DNA from 2 places in the Achromobacter pestifer genome. Region 2 is predicted to be linked to the other one. Evidence: riboswitches for the same ligand, from Rfam matches in the RefSeq annotation. Region 2 holds a riboswitch; the other holds the start of a gene.

Region 1 (16,029 bases), 1.5 Mb from region 2:
GGCGATGTGCGCGTCGTCTGCGCCTATTGTCCCAACGGCCAGGCCGTGGGCTCGGACAAGTACGCCTACAAGCTGGACTGGTTCGAAGCCATGCGCGCCTGGCTGGCCGACGAAATCAAGCAGTATCCGCGGTTGGCGGTGCTGGGCGACTACAACGTCGCGCCGGCCGACGAAGACGTGCACAATCCTGAAAAATGGGAAGGCCAGGTGCTGGTGTCCGAACCGGAACGCAAGGCCTTCACTGCCCTGCTCGACCTGGGCCTGGCCGACTCGTTCCGGCTGTTCGAGCAGCCCGAGAAGTCCTTCAGCTGGTGGGACTACCGCCAGTTCGCGTTCCGCCGCAACGCCGGGCTGCGCATCGATCATGTCCTCTTGTCCGCCCCGTTGGTCAAACGCTGCACGGCCTGCGTCATCGACAAGGAACCGCGCCGCAACGAGCAGCCGTCCGATCACGCCCCGGTCGTCGCGACCTTGGAATTCGCCTGAATTTTTGTTCGGGCGGCATGTTGCGCACGCTAGGAATATTCCTGTATAGTTTTGGTCTTGCTTCATTGGGGCGGTAGCTCAGCTGGGAGAGCGTCGCGTTCGCAATGCGAAGGTCGGGAGTTCGATCCTCCTCCGCTCCACCAAAATTCCCGCCAAGACAGAGCCCTACGCAGGGCACTACGCAGGGCACTACATTTAGCGATGTAGTGCCCTGTCTTGCTTTATGGGCCGTTTTCGGGCGTGTGCACGGCCTCGATCCGGCGTGCAAGGCGATGGCCCACCGATGAACTCCAGCCGATCAACTCAGGAGTCCGAGTAGCGCAGCGCGGGCGACGGCTGCCGTCCGATTGCGGGCGCCAAGCTTGGAGATCGCGTTCTTCGTATGAAATCTGACCGTCGACTCGGCAATTGCCAGTATTTCGGACACGTCGCTGCTGGTCTTTCCGTCCGCCGCCCATTTTAGAATTTCGGTCTCGCGACGGGTCAATGGAACATCCGGCGTCAATTTGAATCGCGGCAGCAAAACCCTGCTGAATGCGAGGTGTGCCGCGGTTACCAGCCATCGCATCCTCAATTCCTTGCCGAGCAGCTCCGCATCGGAAAGCTGCTCGTTCTGCCTGGCCAACGTCAGCATTCCCCAAGTTCCGTACGCGTCCAGATTCGACTGGGCCCATCCCACACAGAGTCCCACCGCCTGCATCTCGTTCCAAAGCTGGGGCGTATCGGCAAATACCCTGTCCGACCATACGATAGGTATCGCGGACCGGCTGCAATGTTTTACGGTGGGGTCGACTTCCAGGTAGCGCGCCTGTGCGTACCGTTCCTGCCACACGGCCGGATAATTACTGATCATTACGACCTGAGGATTGGTAAACGGCAAGGCCGCCCGCAAACCGTACGCGCAATAAGAAAACCCCAACTCTTGCGCGATAGCCGCCACCTCGGTGAAAACGGCTTGCTCAGTGGTTGCCCTATTGGTAACTAATAGTAACTCATGTACCCACGGCTTCATTCCAAATTCCATCCCCGTGCATTTATATTGCTCGCACTCGAAAGTTGCACGGCTGAAAATAAAGTGGCCGCTGACACAATATAGTTAAACTCCTGAAATATTTCAAAATATAAATAAATGTGATAACCAGTTCACTTTTTATATACTCGTTCGACAATGACTTAGAGAATAAATATTTCCGGCTTCTAAAAACCTTTTCCCTGTCATTGAATTCCTTGCCATACGTATGGACATTGCGGCCAGCACCTTGGTACCCGACCGAGGGGACGACGCGCAATATCTTCAGCATGCCCTGGAGCAACTCTCGCCCCTGCGGCTTTTCGATGAATTGATGATCGGCATTACACGGAATGCGCCTCGCGAGCATGCAGGTCAGCGCGCGCAGCCGCTCATTCTGTCGACGGCCCGCAGCATAGGCGCGACGGCCGAGGAGATCGCGGTCATGGATGCGCAAGCCGACGCACGGCAAGCCTTGCTGGAAGCGAACCCGGCTTTTCAGGCGTCTCTTGCAAGGCTGTCCGCGGCGGGCATTACCTGGGAATGGGGCCAGGAATGCGAGTATGGCTATCGATCGCGCTGCCCGAGTCTTTTTTCCCCGCCGCAGGCAATATCCAGAATTGAGGAAATGGCAGCCAACGATGCGGGATTGGATACCGCCCAGGAGAAACAGGATGCCGCCGATATCTATCGGCGCTGGCTGCTGCAAAACTACCACCCCGATTGGAAGCAGTATCAACAGAAATGGCCGACTCTCTATGCCAATCCCCATTGCGCGCGGCGGAATGATTTCGGGCTCGATCCCAATCCCATTGAGCCCTGACTGGCCTACACTGCTTCCCAGAACGGCCTAGAAATTTGCCGCTTTTCAGGCGTTTGCGTCAACGCGCACCGTCGTCGCCGCGCCCCGCAACGCATGCAGGAATAGCGAGGCCGCAGCCGCGGCGCGCGCATCCCGCCGGGTCATGATGCCCACGGGATGCAGCCGCGCCTGCAAGGCCAGCGGCAGGATGGCCAACTGCCCGTTTTCGGCCAGGTCGCGCGCCACGCGCAGCGGAATGGCCGACAGCAGCGAGGTCCGCTGCAGCAGCGAGACGATGGTCAGGATGGCGCTGGATTCGATGGCAACCTGCGGAAAGCCCGCACCGCGCGCCGAAACGGCTGCAGCCACCATGCTGTAGAGCGCCGCGTTGCGCGACGGCAGCACCCAGCGGCACTTGTCCAGCGCCGTGCCGCTCAGGCGGCTGCGCGAGGCCAGCGGATGGGCCGGACCGCAGACGACGGCGGTGGCCTCGTCGTAAAGGATCTCGCATTGCAGGTCCGCGTCCGCGCCCTCCACCCCCAGCCGCCCCACGACGCAATCCAGTTCGCCTGCGCGCAAGGCGGGCAGCAACTGCTTTTCCAGGCCTTCGGACAACTCGATGCGCAGGGCCGGATGAGTTTCCTGCAGGCGTTGCACGGCCAAGGGCACCAGCAGATGCGCCACCACCGGAAAAATGCCCGCCCGCACCTTGCCGCTGGCGCCGTTGGCAGCGGCCGCGAGCTCGGCATGTGTCGCGTCCAGTTCATTCAGCAGCAGACGCGCGCGGTCGATCATCAGCAGGCCCAGCGCGGTCGGCGCGACGCCGTGATGCGAACGCTCGAACAAGGGCAGGCCTGCCAGCGCCTCGGCCTCGCCCAGGAGCTTGCTCAGCGCGGGCTGGCTGAGGTGCATCGCTTCGGCCGCCCGGTGCAGATTGCCGACCCGTCCCAGCTCGTCCAGCAAGACCAGGTGACGGATGCGCAGGCGCGACCGCAGCTGCTGCAAAGTGGGGATGTCCGGCATGGAATGCGCCCGGCAAGTGGTTATCGATCGATAAGGAATCGCAATTATCCAGTTATCGGCAAGACGCTCATACTGGGGTCATCCCGCTAGCCGGGCCATATCCAGAAAAAAGGGGAATAGCCATGTATCGTCGTCTTGCCGCGCTGGCGCTGGCCTGCGCCCTGGCGCCTGCCGCCGCGTCCGCCGACATCCGCATCGGCGTGATCGCCAGCAGCACCGGACCCGGAGCCTCCATGGGTTCGCTGTACCGCAGCACCGTGCCGCTGCTGCCCAAGACATTGGGCGGCCAGCCCGTGGAGTACATCGCGCTGGACGATGCGACCGATCCCTCGTCGGCGGTCAAGACGGCGCGCAAGCTGGTCACCGAGAGCAAGGTGGACGCCATCATCGGCCCGAGCAATGTGCCGACCTCGATGGCGGTCACGGAGGTCGCCCGCGAAGCGCGCACGCCTCAGTTGTCGTTGGCGCCCATCGTGGTCAGCCCTGACCGCGCCGAATGGATCTTCGTGGTGGCCCACGGCATAGACCTGATGGTGGATTCACTGACCGCCGACATGGTCAAGCGCGGCGTGAAGAGCGTGGCGTACATCGGCTTCTCGGACGCCTGGGGCGACGCTGTCTACCGCGCGCTGCAGGAATCGGCCGCCAAGCGCGGCATCAAGGTGCTCAGCAACGAACGCTACGCGCGCACCGACAACTCGGTCACGGCGCAGGTGCTGAAGATCGTCTCGCTCAATCCCGGCGCGGTGCTGGTGGGCGGCTCGGGCACGCCAGGCGCCCTGCCCCATCTGTCGCTGCGCGAACGCGGATATCAGGGCGTGCAGTACAACACCCACGGCGTCATCAACAAGGACTTCCTGAAGCTGGGCGGCAAGGGCGTGGATGGCGTGATCGTGCCCAGCGGCCCGGTACAGGTGGTGGAACAGCTGCCCGCGGACAGCCCGATCAAGCCGGTCGCCACGCGTTACGCCCAGCAGTATGAAGCGACCTACGGCGCCGACTCGCGCAACGCCTTCGCGCCTTACACCTACGACGCCTATCTATTGCTGGACGCGGCGGTGGCCAAGATTCCCGCGGGCACCCAGCCCGGCACCCCTGCCTTCCGCCAGGCGCTGCGCGATGCCCTGGAAAGCCTGCAGGGCACCGTCGGCACCCAGGGCATCTACATGATGTCACCCACCAACCACAACGGCCTGGACGAGCGCGGCGTCGTGCTGATGCAGGCCCGTTCTGGCGCCTGGCAGTTCCTGCCGTAAGCCGCCTTTTTTTGCAGCAGGAGTCCGCATGACCGGCGTACACATTCCTTATGGCGTGTATTGGAGCACCCCTTTCTCGCGTTGGCAGGGCAGCCTGTCGCGCCTGCACAGCCTGCGTTTCGCGGCCTGGACCGCGCGCCGCGAACTGGAGCGCCGCGGCATCGCGCCCGCCGCGCTGCAAAGCGCGGTGCTGGGCTGCTCGGTGCCGCAGCAAGGCTCGTTCTACGGCCTGCCCTGGGTGGCCGGCATGCTCGGCGCCCCCCATCTGGCAGGGCCGGTGGTCTCGCAGGCCTGCGCCACCTCGGTGCGCGGCCTGGCCACGGCCGCGGCCGAGCTCATGCTGGGCCACGCCGAAACTTCGTTGGTACTCATGGCCGACCGCGTGTCCAACGGCCCGCAGCTCTACCATCCCGATCCGGCCGGCCCTGGCGGCTCCGGCGCGCACGAAAACTGGGTGCTGGACAATTTTTCGCATGATCCCTGGAGCGGCCTGTCCATGTTGCAGACCGGGGAGCGCGTGGCCGAGCGCCACGGCATCTCCACGGACGAACAGAATGCGGTCACGCTGCGCCGCTACGAGCAATACGCGCAGGCCTGCGCCGACGGCCGCCGGTTCCAGCAGCGTTACATGACGCTGCCCTTCGAGGTGCCCGACGCGCGCTACGCCAAGATTGCATCGGTGCTGGAAGGCGACGAAGGCATCCACGCCACCACCGCTGATGGCCTGGCACGCCTGTCGCCCGTGCTGCCCGGCGGCACCATCACCTATGGCGGGCAGACGCATCCGGCAGACGGCAACGCGGGCATGGTCCTGGCGACCGCCGAGCGTGCGCGTGAATTGTCGCGACGCCCCGAAATCGGCATCGAGATCCTGGCCTTCGGCCAGTCGCGCACTGAAAAAGGCTACATGCCGCAGGCGCCCATTGAAGCCGCCGCTGCCGCGCTGCAACGCGCCGGCCTGGCAATGGCCGACCTGCACGCGGTGAAGACGCACAATCCCTTTGTGGTGTCGGACATCGCGCTGGCGCGCGCCACGGGATTCGACGTCATGGCCATGAACAATTATGGCTGTTCGCTGGTGTGGGGCCATCCCCAGAGCCCGACCGGGCTGCGGTCCGTCATGGAACTCATCGAGGAGCTGGCCGGGCGCGGCGGCGGATTGGGCCTGTTCACGGGATGCGCGGCCGGCGACAGTGCCATGGCATTGGTCTTGCGCGTGGACGCCGCCGGAGCCGCCCGATGAGCCACGCGAGCCTTGAAGGCGTCCTGCGCATCCCCGCCCTGCTGGCCCGCGCGGCGCGCGACTGCCCCGAACGCACAGCCCTGGTCTGCGGCGCGCGCCGCGTCGACTACCGGCGCTACGCCGCCGAAGTCTGGGCAACGGCCCGCCATCTGCGCGCGCACGCGCCTTCCGGCGCGCGGGTCGCTACCCTGCTGGGCAATTCGGATCTGGCCTGCGTGGCGACGCTGGCGTTGCAGTGCTCCGGCAACCAGCATGTGCCGCTCAATCCGCTCTATACGGCGCGCGAACTGGAATTCATCCTGCGCGACGCGCAGCCCGCGCTGCTGATCGCCGACGCGGCATCGGCCGCCGTCGCGGCGCCGCTGGCCGCGGCGCTGGCCATCCGGCTGGTCGGGGAAGACGAGGCCCGCGCATGGATGGAGCCGGAGCCAGGCATGGACGACTCGCCGCTGAACGACGCCGATGCCCAGGCGCCGGCCCTGTTGCAGTACACCGGCGGCACGACCGGGCAGCCCAAGGGCGTGATTCTCGGACGCGACGCCGTCGCCACCAATGTGCTGCAGCGGGAACTGGCCTTGCCCACCCGCTACGGCGCCGACAGCGTGCTTTGCGCGATGCCGCTGTTCCATTCCTATGGCATGGCGATGGGCTTGTTCCTGGCCGCCAGCGCCGCTGCCACGCTGGTGGTGCTGCCGCGCTACCGGCCCGACGACGTCTGCGACGCCGTGGAGCGCGAGCGCATCACGTTGTTTCCCGGCAGCCCCACCATCTACACCGGCTTGCTGTCGCACCCGCGCTTCGCGGCCACCGACTGGTCCAGCGTGCGCGTCTGCTATTCCGGATCCGCCCCGCTGGCGGAAGAAGTGCACCGGCGCTGGGAAGCCGCGGTGGGCGCGCCGATCTACGAGGGCTACGGCCAGACTGAAGCAGGCCCCATCCTCACCTACAACGGTCCGGCCGGAACCCGGCACGGCTCGGTGGGCACGCCGGTCGCAGGGACCGAGGTGCAGGTGGTCGACCTCGAATCGGGTTGCGTGGTGCTGCCGCCCGGCCAGCGCGGTGAAATCCGTGCGCGCGGGCCGCAGATCATGCAAGGCTATCTGGCCAGGCCCGACGCCACCGCCGAAACCCTGCGCGACGGCTGGCTGTACACGGGCGACATCGGCGAGTTCGCGCAGGACGGCTTCCTGTACATCCGCGACCGCAAGAAGGACCTGGTGATCTCCGGCGGCTACAACGTCTACCCGCGTGAAGTGGATGAAGTGCTGTACCTGCATCCGGACGTGGCCGAAGCCGCGGCGGTCGGCTGGCCGGACAGCTACCGCGGCGAGGTCATCCGCGCCTTCGTCGTCCTGCGGCCAGGCGCGGCCGTCGACGAGGCTGCGCTGATCGCGCACTGCCAGTCGAACCTGGCGCGCTACAAGGTGCCCGCGGTCATCCAGATCCTGGATGCCCTGCCCTATACGGGCGCCAACAAGGTCGACAAGAAGGCGCTGCGCGCGGCGTAGTCCACCGGCGGGCGCCTTCAATCGAGGGCGCCACGCCGCGGACGTACGGCTCAGACCGGATCCTGATCCAACCTGCGCACCGCAGCGCTCAAGGTCGAGAAATCAAATTCCTTGCGGCCGCGCAGCAGGCAGCGCATCAGCACGGTCGTCACCACCGGCACCACAGCCGCCAGCAGGAAGGACTCCAGCAGGAACGAGGGCTTGTCGCCCGGCGCCGGGAAGAAGAACAGGCCGGCCACGAGACCGGAGATGGTGGCGACGGTGGCGGTCAGGCCGTCGTGCTTGCGGCTGAACAGGCCGTAAAAGACCGGGAAGGCGGCAGCCGAGCACAGCAGGTCGGCCAGCAGGAACAGGTACAGCACACTATAGCCCTGCGAGGCCACGATCATGACGGGGATGGCCATCAGCAGCACCAGCCAGCGCGCCAGGCGCTTCATGGTCATGGAACTGGCGTTGGGCATCAGGCGGCGCATATCGACCGCGATGATGCTGGATACGGCGCTGATGGCCGTGTCGGCGGTGCTCATGACCAGCGACAGCCCCAACGGAATCAGCGCGATCACGAACCACGCGGGCGCATGCGGCATGATGACGCTGAAGAGCGCGATGGAGCTGTCGCCCTGGGGCGCCAGGCCGACGAAAGCCAGGCCGAACAGCCCCATCAGGAAGATGAACGGCGCGACCAGCAAGCCGCCCAGCAGGAAGCCGTTGCGCATGGAGCGCGCGTCGCGTGCGGCGTAGATGCGCTGCCAGTTGCCCTGGTGGAAGATGCCGGTCAGCAGGATCGCGACGAAGAAGGTCAGCCCGGCCTTGACGCCCACCGGATCGGTCAGGTCCAGTAGCTGCGGCGCCTTGGCCTGCAGCGCTTCGATGGTGGGCATGGCGCCACCCGCAGCCTGCCAGCCGACCAGGCACAGGATCACCAGCAGCGGCACGATCACCATCATCTGCACCTGGTCCGTGAAGATCGACGAGCGCAGCCCGCCATAGGTGGTGTAGAGCAAGGTGGTGCCCATCACGATGGCGGCGGTGGCCCACAGCGGCACGGGCGCCAGCATGGTGACGAGCTTGGAGATCGCCGTGACTTCGGCCGACAGCGCGATGAAGAGATAGAACAGCATGATGAACAGCGCCAGGCCGTACATGGGCCGGCCGTAGCGCGCCATCAGGAATTCCGTCAGGGTGTGCCCGTGGGGAATGAGTTCGCGCATGCGCCGCCCCAGCGGAATCATGACCAGGCGCGGCGACATCGATCCCAGCGCGTAGCCGATCACCGCCGCCAGGCCGCCCCAGGTCGCCGCTTGCGCGGGCGAGAACAGGATCCAGGCGCCCAGGGTCGAGGCCATCAGCGTCAGGATGGTGCCGAAGGCGCCCTGGCTGTTGCGGGCGACGATGTAGTCCTCCAGGGTGCCGCGCTTGCGGCGCGTGTACAGGACGCTGGCCAGGGCGAAACCGCCCGAGAACAGCAGCAGCCACATCAGGGCGGTGGATTGGGTCAACATGGGTATCGGTCCTCCCGCTGCCGGCTGGCAGCCGGACGCGCAACGCGGCGGCCCCGCCACGCGGGGTGCGCAGGCCGCAAGATGAATGAAAGTCTAGGGAGGGCGCGCGGACTGCGCGATGTCCTTCCCTTCGCCGGCATTACCCGGATCAGGTTCAAAGGGTTACCGCGACAACGCGGAATCTCAGCCCTTGCAGGGCTCCCCCAGGAATTGCCGCAAGATTAGGAGAGCGGCACGGCAATGTCAACGCGCCTGGCGCGGACTCCGCCCGCGCCTTTTGTGCTAAGTTCGCCCGCGTGCGGCGCCGATTTGCCTATCCGCCGCTGGAATCGAAGAGTCTGACCATGTCTATCGCGCCTTTTACCGCCCCTGTCTGGACTGGATCGCCATGCTGCATCTGAACCTGTTCATCTTCGGCTGCGGCCACCATCGCGCCGCCTGGCGCCATCCGGATTCCGCCGCCGAGCGGCTGGGCGACATCACCTACTACGAGGAACTGGCGCGCACCGCCGAACGCGGCAAGCTGGACGCCATCTTCTTCGCCGACGGGCAATCGGTCGACAACATCGGCGACGGCCCGCGCTGGTACCTGGAGCCGCTGACCGCCATGGCGGCGATCGCGCGCGCCACTTCCCGCATCGGCCTGATCAGCACGGTTTCCAGCACCTTCTTCACGCCCTTTCACGCGGCCCGCATGGTGGCCTCGCTGGACCATATCTCGGGCGGGCGCATGGGCTGGAACGTGGTCACGTCCATGTTCGACGCGGAAGCGCGCAACCACGGCTATGAGTCCATGCCCGGGCACGACTGGCGCTATGCGCGCGCCGAGGAGTTCGTCGACGTCGCGTTGAAGCTGTTCGACTCCTGGGACCAGGACGCCCTGGCCATCGACCGCGCGGGCGATTACGGCGTGCCCGCCAGCGTGCGCAAGATCAACCACCACGGAGAGCATTTCCTGGTCGACGGCCCCCTGACGGTGCCGCGTCCGCCGCAAGGCCGCCCGGTGCTGTTCCAGGCCGGCGCCTCGGACCAGGGCCGCGACCTGGCCGCCAGGCGCGCCGAAGCGATCTACGCCGTCGCCTATGACCTGCCCGCGGCGCAGGCCTATTACCGCGACATCAAGCGGCGCGTGCTGGCCGCCGGCCGCCAGGATTTCGTGCCCATCATGCCGGGCCTGGTCACCTACGTGGGCTCGACCGAAGCCGAAGCCCGGGCCAAGCAGCGCGCACTGGACGTCCTGCTCCCCAGCGACGCGTCGCTGCGCCAACTGGGCACGTTCGTGCTGCAGGACTGCTCCGCCTGGGAACTGGACGCGCCCGTGCCCGCCCTGCCGCCCCTGGCCGAATTCACCGGCCCCAAGGGCCGCTACGCGACCATACTGCGCATCATCGAAACCGAGCAGCCCACCGTGCGCCAGCTGCTCGGACGGCTGGCGGCCGGCGGCGGCCACTGCACCATGGTGGGCACGCCCGAGCAGATCGCCGACAAGATGGAGCATTGGTACCGCAATGAAGGCGCCGACGGCTTCAACCTGATGCCGCCTTCCCTGCCGGGAGGGATCGACGATTTCGTCGAGCACGTGATCCCGGTGCTGCGGCGCCGGGGGCTGTTCCGCGCCGAGTACCAGCACAGCACGCTGCGCGGGCATCTGGGGCTGGAATCCCGGTAAGCCGGCGCGGGCGATCCCTGGCCTGCCGTTTCGGCCCGGCGGCCAGGGCTATCCGGCTTGCGTGACGGGGCGGCTGCGCTTGGCCTTCACGGCATCGCGCGCGGCCGTCTCGGCTATCAGGGCTTGGGCTTTGCGGAGAGCGGCCTGCCGCCTGGCCGCGCGCGTCGCGATCCAGTCATAGAGCCATACACCCGGCTGGCGCACCAGCGCCGCGATCAAGGTACAGGCGGCAACGCCCAGAAGGCCGAACAATAGCCAGTGCATCAGCGCGCCCCCTGTTCCAGCTGCAGCCGCAGAATGCGCCTGAGTTCCAGGATCGCCTGCGGCGTCTCTTGCACGCTGTGCGAGAACGGAATGATCTTCTCGGATTCGGCCCCGTCCAGATGCGCGCTGCGGTACGGCACCAGGCCGTCGTCCGAATCCGCCAGCGGGACGCCGGGTGTGTTGTTCGCAATGATGCTGTGGTAACGCACCGCCGGCGAAATCGGCATGGACGCGGTCAGTCTCACAAATCGGTCCTTTTCGCTCAGGTTATCCACGCCGTTGGGCACCCGGATCGAGGATTCGGGCCGGGGCGGCCCATCGGCGTCAGCCAGCCGGTTGAGCTTGGCGAACTGCCTGACTACCGTCACAGGCAGCGTGATCAGGTTGGACAGCCAACGCGACAAAGTGTTCTCGGCAAAAGGCGTGCCGCGGTGCGGCGCCGCGATGAACACCGCGCGCGAGATGCCGGGAAACGCCTCAAAGCTCAGCACCGGGTCGAACTCGGCGCGTGCCTGGGCGAGGCGGGTCTCGTCCAGCTGGGCGTGGTCGCGCAGCGCGTCCCACAGCACGGTGCCGGACGAGGACACCAGCAGCCGGCTCAGCACGCCGCCCATGCTGTGCCCGATGATGACGGTGTCGCGCGAAGCCTGCGCCGCGCCCATGGGATCGAAATGCTCGATCGTCTGGCGCAGCGCGTCGCGGATGGCACGGTTGTTCAGCGCCAGCGGCGCGTTGGTCGGGTAATAGACCTGCCAGATCTGGTAATGCTGGCGCAGGGTTTCGTCGCCCAGCACCTCGTTGGCGACGTTGATCCAGGCCTCGGGGCTGCTGGCCAGGCCGTGCAGCATGATGACGGTGCGCCGGTCCGGGTCATAGGGCTGCAACAGGTAGACGTGCGGCGCGTCGATGCCCTCTTCCTTGCCCAGCACGTTGCGCAGCGCCTGGGTCGCGAAGCCCGAGCGCGCCAGCCACAAACCGTAGCCGGACGTGAAGTTGGCAGCCAGCGGCACCTTCGTGCCGGCCAGCTCCACCGTATCCCGCTTGTAGGGATCGTAGGCCGCCAGGGTCGCCTTCCGCGCGGCCATGACCTGCTCCAGCGTATCGCCAGGAAAGGCAATGATGACGGTCACGGCGGGAAATGGGGTTTCGCTATATGGCGTCTTGAAGGTGTCGGCATCATTCACGCGGCGCGCCGTGACCGCCACCAGCTCGGCGCCGAAGCCGTCGCGCCGGTACATGCTGCGCAGCCCCCGGAACGTCAAGTTCGCCGCGGGCACCAGTTCGTGCGGAAATTGCTTGCCGCCGGGCAGCTTGACGTCGGACATCTCGCCCAGCACCTGCCACGGCCCCGCCGCCATGCTGGTCCCGGGCGCCGGCGGGCGGCCGCGATGCTGCTCGAACAGGCGCGTGACGGCCTGCTGCACCGCGTAGTTGTAGTAGTCGCGCACCTGGGTCTGGCGGTCTTCGAAGGCGCGGTCGCTGGGCGAGCGCGGCGTGAAGAACAGGTAGGCGTAGGCGGCCCGCGCCGTCTGCAGGTAGGCGTCCAGCAGTTCGTCCTGGTCGGCCTGGCTGGCGGGGCGCTGCTTTTCCGTGGCCAGCGCCTCCATCAGCCAGACTTCGGACAGCGTGGCGAGGCGCCGTTCGCTGTCCAGCCCTTCCATGGTGGCCAGCGCATGGGTGCAGGCGTCGCGGTCCTTGCGGCAGTCCTGCGCGTTCAGGCCCAGCACGGCCATGGACTCGCGCGCGGATGCGCTCAACTGGCCGGTGGTGAGCACGTCGCCGCGGCGCTGGGCGATGTAGTCCTGGGTGCTGACGGAAGACACCTTGACGCCCGCGCAGCCGGCGCACACCAGCAGCCCCAGGATCGCGCAACCCTTCGCGCCGGCCGTCCAGATTCCATTCATTGCGCGGCCCCCGCCGATACCGGTTGGCGGATGGCCCGCGAAAACTCGACCGGATCCGGGCCGGGCAAGCCAGGCTTGCCGAGGTAACCCTGTTCGCGCAGCACGGCCAAAGGCTTGCCAGTGTCCAGCCCGCCCTGCTCATAGAGATATTCCGGCAGATAGCCGGACAGGAGGATGCGGTAATCCATGGGCAGGCCCGGCACGATCGCCCGTACCATGCGGTAGACCAGCGTCGTGCAGTTGGCCGTCACCGTGTGATAGAAGCGCGGCGCGTCGGCCAGCTCATTCGCGGTGCGCACATAGGACAAAAACAGTTCGCGCATGGCGGGCACGGGCATGTCGACGGGATACCGGTACACGCGTTCGGCGCGCGGCCCGGCGCGCACGTAGAGGATGTCGCGCTCCTGCGCGGCGATCACGCTCAGTTCGAACTGCTTGAAGAAGCCGCCGATCTCCGAGAACTGTTCGCCGCGTTCCTTGCGGATCTCGACCGAGAACACGACGTGGCGGCCGTCAGTGAAGCCGAAGGAAACCAGCGTGTGGGCGATGGCCGGGCTGCCCCAGTACGACAGGACCATGTCCACCGAGGCCAAGTCGTTCAGGTTGTATTGCTGGCTTTCCCAACGCGCGGTGTAGCGTGTGTCCGTATCGGACTGCCAGTCGAAATTGCGCACGCTGTCCAGCGTGACGATGGACCCGGAAATGCTGCCGCGCAGCGTGCGCGCCACGTCGTCCGCCCAGATCCGGTCGTTGGACGGCGCCAGCGTCTGCCACCACAGGCACAGCGCGGCCATGCCGATCAGCCAGGTCCAGGCGGCGCGCCGGGTGCGTCCGCGCCACAGCGCGACGGCCGCGTACAGGCACAGCCCGGCCCAGGCCAGCGCCGCAGCGCCTTGCACCACCGCCCCGCCCGGCATGCGGTAGTCCAGCGCCAGGCCGCCCCACAGCGCGGAAAGGATGAGAACAAGGCTGAAGAGGATGCGCCCGGCGATTGCCAGGCAGCCGCGCCGGGCTCGATTACATGCCGCCATGCTGTTGCACGATTTCCAGGACGCCGTTGATCACGAACTGCACGGCCATGCACACCAACAGGAAGCCCATGATGCGGGAGATGGCCTCCACCCCGCCCTGGCCGATCACGGCCACGATGCGCCCGGCCGAACGCAGGCAGATCCAGAACAGCAGGCCCAGCAGCGAGAACACGAGAATGGGCGTCAGCGCCAGCACCCAGGCCGGGTAGGTCTGCGTCACCGATGCATCGAGAGTCGCCGCGCCGCTGATGATCATGGCGATGGTGCCCGGCCCCGCCGTGCCGGGCATCGCCAGCGGCACGAAGGCGATGTTGGGGGTCTGCCGGTTGGCCTGGGCGTCGGCCACGTCGGCCTCGGACGCGGTCGACGGCGTGGACGGGAACACCATGCTGAAACCGATGCTGGCCACGATCAGGCCGCCCGCGATGCGCAGCCCCGGGATCGAAATGCCGAAGGTATGCATGATCCAGGCGCCGGCGTAGTAGGTCACCACCATGATCCCGACCACGTAGAAAGCCGCCTGCCTGACCTGGCGTTCGCGCTCTTTGTAGGGAATCTGCTGGCCCAGGGACAACAGCAGTGTCATGGAGGTCAGGGGGTTGGCCAGGGGCAGCATCAAGGCCAGCCCCAGGCTGACCAGTTTTCCCAGTTGAATCAGGTCGTCGATCATGGCGATGTGCGCTGCGGGCGGCGCCGTTGCGGCGGGTCACAGCTGCTTGGATGATGTTGCAAGCGTGTAATGTACTATACATTACACAATTTCGGCCAGGCTCCCCGCCCGGCGCTAGAGCGTCCGCGACCGATACGCGGCCAGGGGAATGACGTGAACACGATTCCAGACGATACGGCGCCGCGCGCGCTGACCAGCCGGGGCGAGGCGCGCCGCGAGCGCCTGCTCGAAGCCGCCACGCAGTCATTGCTGGAGCACGGCTACGCGCAAACGTCCATCCAGCGCATCGTGCGGCAGGCTGGCGGCTCGGCGGCCACCGCCTACCAACTGTTCGGCAACAAGGAGGGCCTGCTGGTCGCGGTGCTGGAGCATGAACTGCATGGCATGCGCGCCGCCGTATTCGCGGACGCCATGCAGGACCAGCCTGTCGGCCCCGCCCTGCACGAGCTGTCGCGACGTCTGCTGAGCTATGCCCTGCTGCCCAAATCGGCCGCGCTCTACCGCCTGATCGTCTCGGAATCGCATCGCCTGCCGCATCTGGCCGAATCCTTGCGGCTGGCGGTGGAAATGCAGCTGTACGCGCCCCTGGAACAATGCCTGAAACGGGCATGCGAGCGCGGCGAATTGCGCATCGACGATCCGCGCTTGGCGGCGCGCACCCTGGGCAACCTGATCAACGGCATCGCCTCGCACGCGCGGCTGACCGGTGGCCGCGCCGAAGGCCCGGACGAGGATCATCTGGCGACCTGCCGCTACGGCGTGGACACCCTGTTGCGCGCCTTCCGCGCGTAGCCGACGCGCCACTCGCCCCACCCGGCCCGCGCCAGCATCAGCGCCGGCCACAGCATGCAGGCCGCGGCCAGCCACAGATTGGCCCGCAGCCCCAGCGCGTCCACGCTGGGCACGCCCAGCAGCGAACCGGCCGCGATGCCCAGGTTGAACACCGCGACGAACAGCGAGGTGGCGGCCTCCACGGCGTCCGGCGCGGCCTTCATCATCCAGGTTTGCAGCGACACCGACACCGCGCCATAGGCCAGGCCCCACAGCAACAGCAAGACCGCCGCGGCCGGGCGGAGCTGCCCCAGCATGCCCAGCAGCAGCAGGACCAGCAGCAGGCTGACCGCGATCAGCAGCAAGGTGGCGGCCGGACGCCTCACGGCCGCAGTCCCACCCAGGAAGTTGCCCGCCACACCGGCGGCACCATAGGCAAAGAGCAGCGGCCCGATCCAGTTCTCGCCGAACGCCGCATGGATCTGCAGCAGCGGACGGACAAAGGTATAGGCCATGAAATGGCCGGCCACCAGGAACAGCGTGATCCAGAGGCCCCGCCGCAAGCCAGGATTGGCCAGTTGCGACGCCAACTGGCGCGGCCGCAGCGAGCGTGCCGCAGGCAGCGGCGGCAGGCTCAGCAGGGCCATGAGCAGCACGCCGGCGCTTAGCGCCGCCATGGCGCCAAAGGCCGCGCGCCAGCCGGCCAGCTCGCCGATGAAAGCGCCCAGCGGCACGCCCAGCACGGACGCCACGGCGACGCCGCCGAAGATGATGGAGGTGGCCAGTCCCACGGCGCCGGGGCCGACCAGCCTGCCCGCCAATCCGCCCGCGATCGCCCAGATGCCGCCGATGCAGAAGCCCACCAGCACCCGCGCCGCCAGGAACCACGGC
Region 2 (16,029 bases):
GGATCGCCGTGTTGCGCAATTCGCTGCACCGGCCGCCGGTCAACGCCATCACCAATGCCTGCGGCGTGTTCTCGGCGCTGACCGCATGCCTGGGCTGCGTCTCCACCTGCCTGGCCGGCCCATCGAACGCCATCATCGCTTCCGGCGCCAACGCGTCGCGGCACTGGATCGCCGCGATCTTCCTGGGCGTGATGGTGATCGTGTTCGGACTGTTCTCGCCGCTGGTCACGCAGGCGCTGCTGGCCACGCCCGCGGCCTTCGTCGCGACGCTGGCGGGTCTGGCGCTCTTGCGCATCCTGCAAAGCTCCTTCCATACCGCGTTCCGCCAGCACTTCACGCTGGGCGCCCTGGTCGCCTTCCTGGTGACGCTGGGCGGCCTGCCGCTGCTGGGTATTGGCGCGCCGTTCTGGGGCGTGGTGTTCGGCGTGGCGACCAGCTTCATCCTGGAGCGCGGGGACTTTTCGAAGCCGCCGGGTGGTTGAGATGACTTGCTCGAAGATCGGCAAGCGCGCTCAAGAGTCTGTGGCGCCGGGGTTTTATGTGGGGAGCCAGGTCCGACGGCTTAACCTGCGCGAATGACGCGATTCGGGCTTGTTCTGTGCAAAAAAGGAAAATGCAACATGTTCCTCATTGATCTCAACAAGGCCGTAGTTTCTATGCGTCTCGCCTATCGTCACGGCGTACTTTACCGCCGCGCCTGACGAAGTCGCTTCATGCAAAGGCCAGCCCGTGGTGAAAAAAGCATCAGACTCGTTGCGGTGGATGTCGCCACTGAGTACCAGGATCTTGCGCACGGCTGCCTGGCCTAACAACCAATTCCAGTCAGCGACATATCCAACTTTGTAGTCGGCACAGGTAGAGCCACTGGCAAACAGATGAACTGCGTCAGGCGCGAGGTCCATGGCAGCCTTGAAGCCGGCTCTTTGTCGCGCGCCCAATATCGTGCACTGGTCGGCTGGGATCAGCCAGGTTCCGGTGCGCCAGCTACGTACATCTGCAAGATGCAACATCACGTCATCCGACAGCTTGATACTTGGAGATTCAAGAGGCGGCTGATTCTCCTTCCAAAGAACCGGTGCGCTATAGGCCTTGGAAAACGAGCCCGCAGTCATGCCTTTTTTCAAGGTTCTTCGAAATGCCTCATGCAGGGCGGTGCTGATACGCAGCTTCGGCGCCTGAACAGGACTTTCCCTGGCAGCCGCGCCCAGCACATCATTCCATAGGCAGTCGTGATCGTCCCAAGTGGTCCAGACTGAACCTGCTGGCAACGACTTCACGAGTCTGGAAAACTGTGCCTGGTGAAGCAATTCGCTGTATCGAGAAAACGCATGCTTGGCAAAAGCGTCCACGCTCATATCTTTTGGATGTCCTGCTTCCCCGACGTGTATGTCGAGATACAAGCTGTCGCCCAGCAAGATCAGATGATCTGGCGTTTGCTCTCTTATCCAGTCCCAGACTGGTTGATCATTGAATACATTGGAGGCAATGCAAGAGGCAAATGCGATGCGCATATGAGTCCCCTCAAGCGATTCGGTTTTTCATCAGGACAATTGCTTCTCCGACCAACTTTCCCTTACGGAATCGTTGGTTCTTCGCGATATTGCCGCCGGCCGTCAGCTGATAGCCGGTAACGAAGACCGATTGGCTGACATTGCCGCCTATGGCCAACGCGACCTCGGTGCCTACCGCCACGATGATGTCGGAATGGCTGGGGGCTTCCGGGTTTTTTGACGCTTCGAGATATTGGTCGAACGTGAAGGGAGTTTCCCGCCAACTACCGATGATGTCGCCGACCTCCGGTTTTTCTTCCGTGATGGGAACGCCCCAGAACGGCGCGGACATGTCCCGGCTCGCCCGCTTCTTGATGGCATCCCACATATAGGCCGCGTGACCGATGGACCGCTTGAACGCCTTGAATTCCGGGATGATCTTCGCCGCATTGCTTACCATGAGAGATATAGCGACGGCGGACCAGGGATAGCGGGTGTCCTTTCCGGTCAGATCCTTACCCAGCGCCTTCCACATTTCGTGGATATAGCCGCTATAGGGTTCCTCGTTCTCCTTTCCTCGCCCTTTGTCGAATCGAAGCCACTGTTCCACCGCGGCCGCTACAAGTGCTTCGCGAGCTCGCGTGGCGGGTGGCCGCAGCGTCGGCTGTTTAGTCTTGGCCCACTTGAACTTCGAGTCCGCCAGGCCATCAACCGAGTAGCCTTTGACGTCCAAGCCAGCCATTTTCGTTTGGACATGGTGCCACCCCGCGGGCGCGCCCCCCAGGTCGACAATTTCCTGGCCTAGCGTCAGGCTGCCGATTGGCGCGTTCTGCGCCGTGCTGGGAGTGGCCCGCAAATTGACTGCCTCGACATTGACGAAACCCTTCATGAGACGCTCTCCGATCTCCTCGGACATAGGCCGCCGCGCACGCCAAGCCGAGCAAACAATGTCTTTCAACCCAAAATGGCCAAAGAGGCACAGGTTCCAACGTACGGCGTCAACGCACAGTACGTGAAAACGCCCTGACCAGCCCTCCACCAATCGCATGAACGGCACCGGCTCGGATACCATCCGCACAAGGTTCTGGGCAAAACATCTTCCCCTCGGCATGGTCGCGAATCGGTCGATGTATACGGCGGCTGCGAGAACCATGGTAGGAGCATCTTGTCGGATGCCACATCCCCAGATTTGAGTATGCGGACTCCGCCCCCCCAATCGCCCCAATGCCATAAGCACATCACTCAGTTAGAAATTGCGAATCGGTCGTTTGGCCAGGCGACCGTCTCCCGTACTGTGACCTGTCCGCGCCGGCCTTGCCAAACCCGCAAGGCGCCGCGTCCGTTTCACTCTCGGAGACCCGCATGAACGACCGGCTGCACCGTACCCAGGCTTCCCGCTCCGCCGCGATCAAGGCGAAGCTGGACTATCCAGTGATCGACACCGACGTACACGTCAACGACTACGCGCCCGTGCTGGAGGACTACATCCAGCACTATGGCGGCTCCAAGCTGGTGGACGTGCTGCGCAAGACGCAAGGCTCGCGCTTCGCCACCAAGTCCCAGGGCAAGGACTGGTACCAGCAGACGCCGGAAGAACGGCAGCGCAACCGCACGCTGCGCTCGCCCTGGTGGGCGCGCGTCACGCGCAATACCCTGGACCTGGCGACGGTCACGCTGCCGGAGCTGCTGTACGAGCGCCTGGAGGAACAGGGCTCGGACTACTCCATCCTGTTTCCCAACGACGTGCTGGCGCCGCTGGGCGCGGGCGACGAGTACCGCCAGCCGCTGCACCGCGCCATCAACCACTTCCATGCGGACCAGTACCGCAAGTACAGCGACCGCCTGACGCCCGTGGCGGGCATTCCATTGAACACGCCGCAGGAAGCCATCGAGGAACTCGAGTTCGCGGTCAAGACGCTGGGATTGAAGGTGGCCAACATTCCGGGCGGCGTGCGCCGGCCGATCAAGGCCATCGCCGACAAGTACCCGCCCGCGGAATTCCCGGAGATCGCGCGCCATGCTTCCTACGTGGACTTCTTCGGCCTGGACAGCGAGTACGACTACGACCCGTTCTGGGCCAAGGCGGTGGAGTTGGGCGTGCCGCTGGCCACCCATTACGGCAGCCAGGGCTGGACCGGCCGCCATTCCATCAGCAATTACATGTTCAACCATATCGGCCACTTCGCCGACGGTTCCCAGGCCTTCGCCAAGGCGCTGTTCTTCGGCGGCGTGACGCGGCGCTTTCCGAACCTGCGCGTGGCCCTGCTGGAAGGCGGCGCGGACTGGGGCGCGCACGTGTACGCGCACCTGGTGGACCGCTGGGAAAAGCGCAACCGCAATGCCGTGCAGCAGTACAACCCGGCCAACGCGGACGTGGAGCTGCTGGCGGACCTGTTCGAACGCTACGGCGCCGAACTGCTCAAGGGGCGCGAGATCAACAAGGACACCTTGCTGCGCGACAGCCTGGGCCTGTCGGCGCTGCACCACAGCCGCGAACCCGTGGGCGATGAACTCGACGACTTTGCCGCGGCCGGCATCGACAGCGTGGAGGACATCCGCAAGCGCTGGGTCGACAGCTTCTACTTCGGCTCGGAAGCCGACGACCGCACCATAGGCGCGGCCTTCAACGACCGCGCCAATCCGCTGAACACCAAACTCAACGCGATCTGGTCATCCGACGTCGGCCACTGGGACGTGCCCGACCTGACCGAGCCCCTGGCCGAAAGCTGGGACCTGGTGGAAGACGGCGTGATCTCCGCGGCGGATTTCAAGGCGCTGGTATTCGACAACCCCTACCGCTTCTATACCCAGGCGCATCCCGATTTCTTCAAGGGCACGCGCATCGAGCAAAAGCTGCAGACGCGCGCCGAGAAGCGCGCGGCCTGACCTTACCGCAACCGGGCAATCCCGCCCGCCGGCACGCGCTGGCGGGCGCTCAGTCCTGCCCGCGGCCGGCGCCTGCCGGCCCGGACTTTTCATTCATCATCGATATACGGAACGACCATGCGCACCCTGCTCTCTCCCCGCAGCCTGATTTCACGCCTGATGCTGGGCGCTGCCTTGTGCGCCGTCAGCCTCGCCTCCCTGGCCGCGTCCGACGTGGTGCGCATCGGCGTGGCGACCGCCGGCGGCGGCGATCCCATCACCTGGGGCGGCTCGCCGGGCGGCGTGGCGCGCGCCAACAACTGGCTGGAGGAAGCCTTCCAGGGCACCGGCACCCAGGTGCAGTGGCTGTTCTTCAAGGGCGCGGGCCCCGCGGTCAACGAAGCGCTCTCGAACAAGCAGATCGATTTCGCCTATCAGGGCGACCTGCCGTCGGTGGTGGGCCGCTCCAACGGGTTGAAGACCCGCATCCTGCTGGGCAGCGGCGTGCGCAACAACCTGTACGTCTCCACGCCCAAGGACTCCACACTGCAATCGCTGGACGACCTGAAGGACCGCAAGGTGTCGATCTTTCGCGGCACCAACGGCCACCTGGTCGCCATCAACGTGCTGGCCTCGCGCAAGCTGACCGAACGCGACATCAAGGGTGTCAACCTGGACACCGGCAGCGCGCAGGCGGCGCTGGTCTCCAACGGCGTGGATGCGGCTTTCGGCGGCTACGAGTACTTCAAGCTGCGCGACCAGGGCCTGGCGCGCATCATCTACTCGACCAAGGGTCAGGATCCCTCGTACACGCGCCAGGCTTCCCTGCTGGTGCGCGAGGATTTCGAGAAGGAGAACCCCGAAGCCGTGCAGCGCGTGGTCGACGTGTTCGTGCGCGCCGCGCAATGGTCCTCCGACGAACAGAACCGCGATGCGCTCTTCAAGATCTGGGCGCGCAGCGGCACACCTTACGCGTCCTGGCAGGCGGAGTTCGACGGCGAAGTGCTGGCCGTGCGCAATTCGCCGCTGCTGGACGAGTTCCTCGCCGCGCGCTACCAGGCCGTGGCGGACGATGCGCTGAAACTGAAGCTGATCCGCCGCCCCGTGAGCGTGGACGGCTGGTTCGAGCCGCGCTATCTCAACGCCGCGTTGCAGAAGGCCAATCTTGCCGCCCGCTGGACCGCGTTCAACGCGCAAGGCCAGCCGGCATCCGCCGAGCGCCAAGCCAGCGCCGCCGCGCGCTAAGGAGCCGCCATGTCCGGAAATACGCTGAGCGCGCCGCTTCCGTCCACGCGGCGCGGTGTGCGCCAGGCGCCTGCCGAGCTGCTGCGCAACGCCGGCGGCCGCCTGCTGCCCTGGCTGCTGCCGCTGGCGCTGCTTGCGCTCTGGCAGTCGGGCGCCTCGCAGGGCTGGATCTCGCCGCAGGTGCTGCCTTCGCCCCACTTCGTCTGGCTGACCTTGCAGGACCTCTACAGCAGCGGCGACCTCTGGCTGAACGTGCAGGCCAGCATGCAGCGCGTGCTGGTGGGCTTCGCGGTAGGCAGCGCGCTGGGCCTGGCGCTGGGGGCCGCGATGGGATTGTGGCGTCCGCTGGAAGCCTACATCCTGCCCACCTTCAACGCGCTGGTGCAGATCCCGGTCCTGGCATGGCTGCCCTTCGTGCTGCTGCTGGTGGGCATAGGCGAGCCACTGAAGTACATCCTGATTGCCAAGGCCGCGCTGGTGCCGGTGACGCTGAACACCTTGCAGGGATTCCGGCAGACGCCTGCCAGCCTGCTGGAAGTGGCCCGCGTCTATGGCTACACGCGCCGCCAGCAGGTGCTGGAAGTCGTATTGCCCCACGCCTTGCCCACGCTCTTCACCGGCCTGCGGCTGGGTTTCACCAAGGCCTGGCTGTCGCTGGTGGTGGTGGAGCTGGTCGCATCCAGCGAAGGACTGGGCTACCTGATCGTCTATGGCCGGCAGCTGTTCCAGCTGGATCTGGTGATGGCGGCGGTGATCGTGGTGGGCGCCATCGGCTACGTCATCGACAAGCTGCTGGACATGGCCGAAGCCCGCGCGGGCGGCGGCCAGGCCGCTACCCGCCTGGGCGCGGCGTCCACCGGAGCCCAGGCATGATGGCGCTATCGATCAACCCGCTGTCCCTCGCCCGCCGCACCAGCCTTTGGGTACGCGCCCGCTGGCGTGGCCTGGTGCTGCCCGCCGCCGCGATCCTGGCCTGGTGGGCGCTGGCGCGGCTGGACTGGGTGTCCACGCCCTTGCTGGTATCTCCGGAGAAGGTGCTGGAGACGGCCGCCAGCCAGATATCGTCGGGACGGCTGTGGCGCGCGTTGAGCGCGAGCCTGGCACGCGAATTCACCGGCTTCGCGATCGGCACCACGCTCGGCCTGATACTGGGCGCGCTGCTGGGACTGCTGCCGTTGTTCAACCGTATCGTGGGCCCGAGCTTCAACACCTTCAAGCAGATCTCGCTGTTTGCCTGGATCCCGCTGATCTCCGTCTGGTTCGGCCTGGGCGATGTGGCCAAGGTGACGTTCCTGTCGCTGGCCGCCCTGGTGCCCGTGGTCGTCAACACCTGCGACGGCATACGCAGCACGCCCACCGCGCTGCTGGAAGTGGCTCGCGTGTTCGGCTATTCCCGCTGGCAGACGCTGCTGCACGTGGTGCTGCCGTCGGCGGCGCCTTCGATCTTCACCGGGGTGTACCTGGCGCTGATCTACTCCTGGCTGGCGACGATAGGCGCGGAGTACCTGCTGGTCGCGGGCCACGGCATCGGCAACACCTTGATCGAAGGCAGCGAACACTTCCAGATGGACCTGGTGATCTTCGGCATGTTCGTGATCGGCCTGGTGGGCTGGTCCATGAATGCTTTGGCCCGCGCGCTGGAGCGCCGGCTGGCGCGGCACCGCTACGGCGCCGCCTGATGGAGTAGGAAAGGAATGACGAGCATCTTCGGCAAGGAATTGAACATCCGCGGCGTGGGCAAGCGCTATGCCGGCCCCGGCGACGGCGCGGAGGCGCTGCAGGTCCTGCAGGACATCAACCTGGACGTGCCCGCCGGGCGTTTCGTCAGCATCGTGGGCGCAAGCGGCTGCGGCAAGTCCACGCTGCTGCGCCTGATCCTGGGACTGGATGGCGACTACTCCGGCCAGATCCTGCTGGACGGCAAGCCGGTGCGCGGCGCGGGCCTGGACCGCGGCATCGTGTTCCAGGACCACCGCCTGTTTCCATGGCTGAACGTGGAGCGCAATATCGCGACGGCGCTGCGCAACGCGCCCCTGTCGAAGGCCGAAAAGCGCGAGCTGGTGGCCGAGCACATCGCGCTGGTCGGCTTGCAGGGATTCGAGAAATCCTACCCGCACCAGATCTCGGGCGGCATGGCGCAGCGCGTGGCGATCGCGCGCGGCCTGGTCAACCGCCCGCGCGTGCTGCTGTTGGACGAGCCGCTGGGGGCCCTGGACGCGTTGACGCGGTCCCGGCTGCAGAACGAGTTGCAGCGCATCTGGCAGCAGGAGCAGATCACCATGGTGCTGGTCACCCACGACGTGGAGGAAGCCGTGTTCCTGGGCGACCGCGTGGTGGTTATGCAGCCGCGTCCGGGACGCATCCGCCGCGTCGTCGACATCGATCTGCCGCATCCCCGCAACCGCAGCGATCCGCGCTTCATCCGGCTGCGCGATGATGTGCTGAGCGACTTTCTCGATCCGGATGGGCGCGTGGCGGATAACGAGACCCTGCCGCCTGCGGGTGGGCTGGCGGCCACGGTCGGGGCCTTGCCTGCGCTGGGGCGCCTGCGCATGGCTTGGTAGCCCCTATCCTGGACAGCGTCCGGGACGCCGCGCGGGCCGGCCCGCATGCACCTAGACGCGCGGCGCCGCTAGCCCTTGGACCGAAGCCCGCGCCAGCATCTCAAGCACGGTGGCCGTGAGATGCTGACCTGTCAGCAGGCCCAGCAAATGATAGGCCTCCCATTGCGCTTCGTCGAAGAACTGGTCTCCTGTGCTCTGCTGCGGAAAGCCGCTGCCCCGGGCGTCCCGGGCATAGGAGGCCAGATCCAGGGGCGCCTGCTTCGGTACCCGCGGTTTGCATACCAGCAGCACGCCCTGCCTCCCGCTTGAGTACCGGATGAGGGCCGGAAGCAGGCAGCCGCAGCCCGGTTCAGAACCATGCTCGGCCAGATCTGCAAGCGTGGTCATCGCAGTTGAGGCCTGGGTCCATGGCAAGCGGGAAGCATCCAGGAATTCGATTTCAGCGGCGTAGTCGATCCTGGCCTTGCGCACCAGATTTTCCAGGTCTTCGCAGCGATACTTCGGATCAGCGCCCACGTCCGCCACCACGATCAATGGCAATTCACGCTTGAGCAGCGCATAGACGCCCGTGTTCTCAAAATGTCCACCGTCCGACACATACCAGGCGTCGGACCGCAGCCCCGGGAACCGCGCCAACAGCTCCGACAACACGGCTGCCGCCTTCGGAAACCGGCCTGCCAGCCAAGCCGCCGGGCGTTCGCACCTTGGAGACCGGGAAGCCTCGGACGAGGAAGACTCGCCTCCCCCGCGCCATTCCTGCCGGGTCGACTGGACAGCCTTGGGCACGGTGTACCAGTATCCAAGCCTGGCGCTCATCAAGAACAGCAATGCCGCAATTCCCGGCCGTGTCCGCGATCCCATTCCCGTGCTCGCGGCTGCCCCGGAAATGGCCACCCATCGGGACAGCGACCCGAGCCCGGCAACATCACTGATCGGCGCGGCGGTGCCGATCTCGACACCCAGCGAGCTGACCGTCAGCGCCACGCCCTTGCGATCGGCGTTGTAATTGCGGGTCCGGTCATCGATGGTCTGGTTGATGCAGGTGCTCATCAGGTGTATCGGCCCGCCATGGCGTTGCGGCATATACCGGTTGAGTTCGATGTCATCGCCTGCGGCCGCGTCCAGCAGCGCCAATACGCGGTCGGTCGCGCCATCCTTGGCGGGCTGCAGCGGAGATTCCGCGAAGCGCGCATCCTCCTTGGAAACGGCAGCATAGTTCCCCACCGACACATAGGCCCGTTCTATGCGCGCCCGGTAGAAATTGTGCAGCGACGACAGATTCAGGACCTCGCGCTGTTTCCCCGTCCACAGGTAAAAGACGCTCACCGCCAACAAGGGCACCAGCCAACTCAAGGCCAAGGCCGATTTCCCCTCCACGCGCCAACCCGGAAGTTCCCAGCGCACATCAGATAGGGTTGCCGCATGCATCAGCGCCGACAAGCCAACCAACAGCATGGCGACATAGAGCAGGCCGGCGATGTTTATCAGCTGCATGGCGTTGTGCGCCAGCAGCGTCATGCCCTTGCGAACGATCAGCCGCTGCAAATGAGGCCATGCGAAACGCAAAGCCGCGACGGCCGATGTGGCGACGGCGCCTACCGCCACGGCTGGCGCCGCTCCGATTTTCATCCAATCGTAGAGCGCCACGGCCGCCATTCTGGCCAGCATCAATGAGACAAGAATTGCTCCCAGCCAGAGCGCCTGCGCCAATTGCTTGTTCCACGCCAGGCGGCGCGACGATACCGTGCCCTGGTTTGTGGAATCGGCAGCAGCCGCGCCTACGCTCCAATAGCCCAATACAGCCACCAAGGCCCATGATCCGGGTAGCGCCAAGCTCCATAGCCAGAGTTGTTCCGACCCATCCGGCAACCATGGCCACACATGCCGCAGATTCGGTAGATTGATGAGCAACGCCGCCAACAACAACAGGATCAAGACCTCGAAGTGCGACCCGACAACACCCCGAAAAATGGATGCTGCAGCCTGTCCCAGATCCTGTCGGCCCGCAGCCTTCAGATAACGGCCATTGCTACGCAACCACCAGAGCAACAGGGTATCGTCGCGCGCCAGCCCTCTCTCTACCTCCGCCGCGCCCTGGCCCTCTTGGTAGAGCCTGCCTAGCGCGGCTCCGATGTAGCCGCCGCCGGATACCGTGGAAAGGTAATCGAAGCGGCGCAGCACGCGGTTACGGGCCAGCGCCCGCAATAGACCGAAGCAGAATGTCGCGCTACGTATGCCACCGCCCGATAGGGCCAAGCCCCAGCCAGTACTTTGCGGACCGTCCCCGCCATCTTCGCGAGCAAGGTGCCGCGCCCGCGCAGCCAGGGCTTCCTGGTCGCTCGTCCCGTGTTTCCTATCCTCGTCGCCGTCCTGATCGCCAGCAGCGCGCGAGACGGCGCGCATCTCCGCACCTTCTTTCATGTGTGGCATTCCGGCATCGGCTCGACCGGGGGGTATGCGAGTTGCCATGCCTGCCTCCATGCGCCAAATGGACTGCGCCCATTGTGATAAGGAGCCATTCCTCCTGCAATAGGCCATAAGCACCGGTCAAACCGAGCCACCCCCGCCGCCACTGCTTGACAAGCCTAGCGGCCCGCCCGAACATGTGTAAATCCACCCGGGGCGCTTCGACAAGAGGCCGAGACGCCGCTGGCGCGGGCGACACGCCCATGCAGCGCGGCAACCCGTTGAACCTGATCCAGGCAATGCTGGCGTAGGGACGGTGCCGAACCGCTAGCGCGCCGAGTTCCATTGAGCCGCCCGCCCGGCCTTCCGCCCGCCTGGATCCCCAGAGCGAGGCCCCACGGCATGCAATTCCTTCCCGACCTTTCCGCCCAGGCGCTCATTTCGCGCGACCTGATCGCCGCCCTGCGCCGCGATGCGCCGCTGGTGCAGTGCCTGACCAATTTCGTTTCCATGAATACCGCGGCCAACGTGCTGCTGGCCATGGGCGCCTCGCCCGCCATGGTGCATGCGCAGGAAGAAGCGCCCGAGTTCGCGCGCGTCTGCGGCGCGGTCGTGATCAACATCGGCACCCTGTCGTCGCCCTGGCTGGACAGCATGCTGCTGACCGCCGCGTCGGCCAACGAGGCCGGCATACCCTGGGTGCTCGATCCGGTGGCGCACCACGCCACCGCCTTTCGCCGCGACGCGGTGCGACGCCTGCTGGACCTGGGCCCCGCCATCATCCGCGGCAACGCCTCGGAGATCATCGCGCTGGCTGGCGGCCAAAGCGCGAGCAAGGGCGTGGACGCGCGCGACGCCGTCTCGCAGGCCGAACAGTCCGCGCATGCCATCGCCGCCAGCCGCGCGACGGTGGTGGCGGTGACCGGTGAAACCGACTACGTCACGGACGGCACGCGCGCCGTCCGCATCGTGGGCGGCTCACCCTTGATGCCGCGCGTCACGGCCACCGGCTGCGCGCTGACGGCGCTGGTCGGCGCCTGCGCGGCGGTGTCCAGGGATGATCCGTACTCGGCGGCAGTCGCCGCCCTGTCGTGTTTCGCCATCGCGGGCCAGCGCGCCGGCGTACAGGCGGACGGGCCCGGATCTTTCGCATGGCGCTTCCTGGATGCGCTGGCGACGCTGGACGCCGACAGCCTGACCCGGGAATCGCCGTTGCGCTAGGGCCTACATGCGGTACTGCAGGCTCAGCATCGCATTGCGCGGCGCGCCCGGCATGTTCAGGTTGGGGCTGCTGCCGTGGGCCGACACGATGTAGCCGGCATCGAACAGGTTGTACACGTTCAGCTGCACCGAGTACGGCCCCTTGCGCCACCACGCGGCAGCGTCGGCCGTCACGTAGCCCGGCAGCCTGACGGTATTGCCCGGGTTGGCAAAGCGCGCGCCCACCAGGTTCAGGCCGGCGCCCACGCCAAAGCCTTCACCCAGATCCTTGGTGATCCAGACATTGCCGGCATGCCGCGGCGTCAGCGTGGCGCGCTTGCCTTCCACGTTCTTGCCGCTCTCGCGCGCGATGGATTCGGTGATGCGAGCGTCCAGGTAGGCGTAGCCCAACATTGCGCGCCAACCGTTGCTCAAGTCCCCCTGCAAGGTCCATTCCGCGCCGTCGGTGCGCTGCGTGCCGACCGGCACCAGCGTGTTGGTGATCGGATTGTTGACCTTGATGTCCGTGCGTTCCAGGCGGAAGACGGACACAGTGGTCGACAGTTTGCCATCCAGGAAATCGTATTTGGCGCCGATTTCGTAGTTGGTGGTTTTCTCGGGCGCCAGATCGGCATTGTTGGCGGCCAGCGAGAATGCTTCGCCGGACGGCTGGTACGACTGGCTCCACGAAATGTAGTATGACTGCACCGCGTCCGGCTGGAACACCAGGCCCAGGCGCGGACTCCAGTTCGAATCGGTGCGGGCCAGGTTGGTGCCGTTGCGGCGGTCTTCGGTCTTCTGCTCGAAGCGGTCATGGCGCACACCGCCCAGCACCTTCCAGTGTTCGCCCAGCGACACCATGTCCTGCACGTACAGGCCCAGGGTGTTGAAACGGCCCAGGTTATCCGTGCCTGGCCGGCCGGCGACCTGCAAGGGCAAGGTCGGCAGCACCGGATTGAACAGATCGACGGTGGCCACATTGTTGGCCGAGTAGTTCACCAGGTCTTTGTTCTGCTGCCCGACCTCCACGCCGTACAGGATCTCGTGGCGCACCGCGCCCCACTGCGCGCGCTGCGTCAGTTCGGTCTGGTTGGTCCAGCCGTGCTCTTCGCGCAGCACATTCGAGCGGTTCAAGGTCACGGTCCGCGCGGCCTCGTTCACGATGCCCGGCAAGGTGTTGTTGCGATCCAGGGTGTAGTGGTAGTAGCGCGTGGCGTTGCGCAGCGACCAGTTCTCATTGAAACGATGGTTCAGCGTGGCCGCATAGGACTGCACGCGCGCCTGTGAATAGTCCGCGTCACGCGCGTTTTCGGCGCCGTAGTAGGTGGAAGGATCCACGTCCACCGGCCGGCCGTGATAGGCGGGGATGCCGAAATCCGTGACGCGGCGGTCTTCAAGGAATTCGGTTTGCAGCAGCAGGGTCGTGCCTTCGCCCAGGCGGAACTGGGCGGACGGCGCAATTGCCTTGCGGTCCAGGAACTGCTTGTCGCGATAGCTGTCGCCCTTCTCCACCGCGCCGGTCAGGCGCCACGCCATGCTGCCGCTTTCGGTCGAGCGGCCCAGGTCCAGATCCAAACGCCGGTCGTTCCAGGAACCGTAGCTCAAGCCCACCTGCGTGATGTCCTCGCCGGGCTTCTTGGTGATGCGATTGATCAGACCACCCGACGATCCGCGGCCGTACAGCACCGCGGCCGGCCCCTTGATGACGTCGATGCGTTCAACGTTGGACAGGTCGCGGAAATACAGCGCGTCGTCGCGGAAACCGTCGACGAACTGGTCGGCGATGGCCGTAAAGCCCCGAATCGACACCTGGTCGCGCTGCCCGTCACCCGTGGAGAAGCTCACGCCCGGCACGTTCTTCAGCGCGTCCTGCATCGAATTGGCATGCTGGTCGCGCATGACTTCCGCGGGCACGACGTTGACGGTTTGCGGAATATCGCGCAAGGGAACGTCGATCTTGGTGGCGCTGGACGAATCAGGCGGGTTGTAGCTCTGCGACGCTGCGTCGTTGCCGTATACGCTCACGGCGGGCAAGGTGGGAGTGCTGGTCTGGGCTTGCGCCGGCGCCGGGCTGGCAAGGGGCGCCAGGGCGAGCAATGCTGCGGAAATCGAACGAGGAGCGTGCATGGCCGTGCTGCGTCTTTCTAAAGTAGTTTGAAATGGAACGATCGGCGATTCTCCTGTCAATAAGAATAGGTCGCAATCGTTTTATCATTTCGTTGCCGGCCGGCCACGATAAATGAGACAACCGTCCAATTCAGTTTCTTGTCAGTAGGTGTATGCCACCCGTGCGCGAACTCTGGCCGCGCCAGCCTCCACCCATGTCACGGCCGGGTCACACGCTGTCCCCAAAATTCCTTTCCTTCAAACCCGGAGGAAAGACGGTGAAGCCGAATCTAGGAAAGATCCTTGCAATGTCCGCCAGCGCCGCGCTGCTGGCAGGCCTGGCCGCCTGTGGCGGCGATGACGACGACGATGACGCGCCGCCGGCGCCGCCGCAGGCCAGCGTGCCCCAGGGTTCCACCTTGGACGTGGCCATCCTGGGCACCACCGACCTGCACGCCAATGTGCTGGGCTACGACTATTACAAGCTGGCCGAGGACAAGAGCTACGGCGTGGACCGCACGGCCACGCTGATCGCCAACGCCCGCAAGCAGAACGCCAACACCCTGCTGTTCGACAACGGCGACACCATCCAGGGCACGGCCTTGTCCGATTACCAGGCGCTGGTGAAGCCGGTGCAATGCAGCGACATGCTGGCGATCTACAAGCAGATGAAACTGCTGGCCTATGACGCGGCCACGCTGGGCAACCACGAATTCAACTACGGCCTGCCCTTCCTGTCGCAGATCACCGACACGAACTTCGGCCTGGCCGGCATCGCCAAGGGCACGGCGCAGACCAACCCCGCCGGGGCCAAGGACTGCGCGGCGCCGGGCTTCCCCTTCGTATCCGCCAACGTGGTATCGGCCGCCAGCAAGCAGCCCATCTTCAAACCCTGGGTCGTGTTGGACAAGACCTTCAAGGCCACGGATCCGAATGGCAAGCAGATCGACGTCGCGCTGAAAGTGGGCGTGATCGGCTTTGCGCCCCCGCCCATCCTGCAATGGGACAAGGCCAATCTGGAAGGCCATGTGGAAGTCGCGGGCTGGAAGGAATCGGCGCAGCGCTACGTGCCGGAAATGCGCGCCGCCGGCGCGGACCTGGTGGTGGCGCTGGCGCATGGCGGCATCGACATGCTCACTGCCTACAGCCCGGCCATGGAAAACGGCGCCGGCTACCTGAGCCAGGTGCCCGGCATCGACGCGTTGATCACCGGCCACCAGCACCTGCTGTTCCCCGACACCAACGCCAAGTCGCAATTCGCGGGCCAGCCCGGTATAGAGCTGGAGAAGGGGCTGATCAACGGCGTACCCGCCGTGCAGGCCGGCCAATGGGGCAACAACCTCGGCCAGATCACGCTCAAGCTTGCCTATGACAAAGGCTGGCAGGTACGGAAGGACGCCACCCGCGTGCAGCGCATCTCCACGCGCCTGACCGCGCAGAGCGGCGCCACGCCCGCGACCTACGTCGAATCCGACGCCGCCGCGCAGCAACTGGTGCAGGCCGAACACGCCGCCACCATCGCCTACGTCAAGACGCCCATCGGCCAGAGCCGCTTCGACATGGCGACCTACTACGCGCTGGCGGGCGACGTGTCGGCGCTGCAGATCGTGAACATGGCGCAGATCGATTATCTGGCGGACTACATCGCCAAGAACAAGCCGTCGTATGCCGCCCTGCCCATCCTGTCGGCGGCGGCGCCCTTCAAGGGCGGACGCAACGGTCCGGGCGACTTCACCTATGTGAAGCAAGGCAACATCGCCATCAACAACGCGGCCGATCTGTACCTGTACCCCAACACGCTGCAAGTGGTGCGGGTCAGCGGCGACATCGTGCGGCAATGGCTGGAGAAGACCGCCGAGCAGTTCCGGCAGATCGATCCGGGCCAGGTCGCACCGCAGGATCTGATCGACACGGGCTTTCCGACCTTCAACTTCGACGTGCTCTATGCGGCGGGCAACGCGCTGCGGTACGAGATCGACGTGACCCGCCCCAAGGGCTCGCGCATCACACAGCTGACGTATCAGGGCGCGCCGCTGAATCCGGCGGCGCAATTCCTGGTGGTCACGAACAACTACCGCGCCAGCGGCGGCGGCGACTTTCCCGGCCTGGCCGGCGGCAAGGGCGACATCGTGCTGCAAGCCCCGGACGCCAGC

Evidence for each region. Region 2 has a riboswitch for thiamine pyrophosphate ahead of thiM (hydroxyethylthiazole kinase). Riboswitches for the same ligand answer to the same signal wherever they lie in the genome.
Region 1: linked by a shared signal. The riboswitch ahead of FOC84_RS32845 (sodium:solute symporter family protein) and the one ahead of thiM (hydroxyethylthiazole kinase) in region 2 are both predicted to bind thiamine pyrophosphate.

What each region holds. Positions count from the first base shown of each region.
Region 1 covers NZ_CP053985.1:6,977,092-6,993,120, forward strand. The annotation lists gene xth (exodeoxyribonuclease III) at 1-486, shown strand, start outside; tRNA gene FOC84_RS32810 (tRNA-Ala) at 554-629, shown strand; gene FOC84_RS32815 (autoinducer binding domain-containing protein) at 785-1,498, opposite strand; gene FOC84_RS32820 (hypothetical protein) at 1,725-2,318, shown strand; gene FOC84_RS32825 (LysR substrate-binding domain-containing protein) at 2,364-3,320, opposite strand; gene FOC84_RS32830 (ABC transporter substrate-binding protein) at 3,443-4,576, shown strand; gene FOC84_RS32835 (thiolase family protein) at 4,605-5,819, shown strand; gene FOC84_RS32840 (AMP-binding protein) at 5,816-7,327, shown strand; gene FOC84_RS32845 (sodium:solute symporter family protein) at 7,378-8,829, opposite strand; TPP riboswitch at 8,938-9,044, opposite strand; gene FOC84_RS32850 (LLM class flavin-dependent oxidoreductase) at 9,218-10,498, shown strand; gene FOC84_RS32855 (hypothetical protein) at 10,547-10,762, opposite strand; gene FOC84_RS32860 (esterase/lipase family protein) at 10,762-12,666, opposite strand; gene FOC84_RS32865 (Lnb N-terminal periplasmic domain-containing protein) at 12,663-13,697, opposite strand; gene FOC84_RS32870 (MarC family NAAT transporter) at 13,684-14,367, opposite strand; gene FOC84_RS32875 (TetR/AcrR family transcriptional regulator) at 14,521-15,159, shown strand; gene FOC84_RS32880 (MFS transporter) at 15,120-16,029, opposite strand, start outside.
Region 2 covers NZ_CP053985.1:5,465,931-5,481,959, reverse strand. The annotation lists gene FOC84_RS26015 (benzoate/H(+) symporter BenE family transporter) at 1-482, shown strand, start outside; gene FOC84_RS26010 (hypothetical protein) at 537-1,511, opposite strand; gene FOC84_RS26005 (DUF2272 domain-containing protein) at 1,522-2,379, opposite strand; gene FOC84_RS26000 (amidohydrolase family protein) at 2,853-4,376, shown strand; gene FOC84_RS25995 (ABC transporter substrate-binding protein) at 4,494-5,600, shown strand; gene FOC84_RS25990 (ABC transporter permease) at 5,610-6,473, shown strand; gene FOC84_RS25985 (ABC transporter permease) at 6,473-7,279, shown strand; gene FOC84_RS25980 (ABC transporter ATP-binding protein) at 7,295-8,164, shown strand; gene FOC84_RS25975 (patatin-like phospholipase family protein) at 8,216-10,585, opposite strand; TPP riboswitch at 10,773-10,902, shown strand; gene thiM (hydroxyethylthiazole kinase) at 10,973-11,791, shown strand; gene FOC84_RS25965 (TonB-dependent receptor) at 11,795-13,897, opposite strand; gene FOC84_RS25960 (5'-nucleotidase C-terminal domain-containing protein) at 14,185-16,029, shown strand, end outside.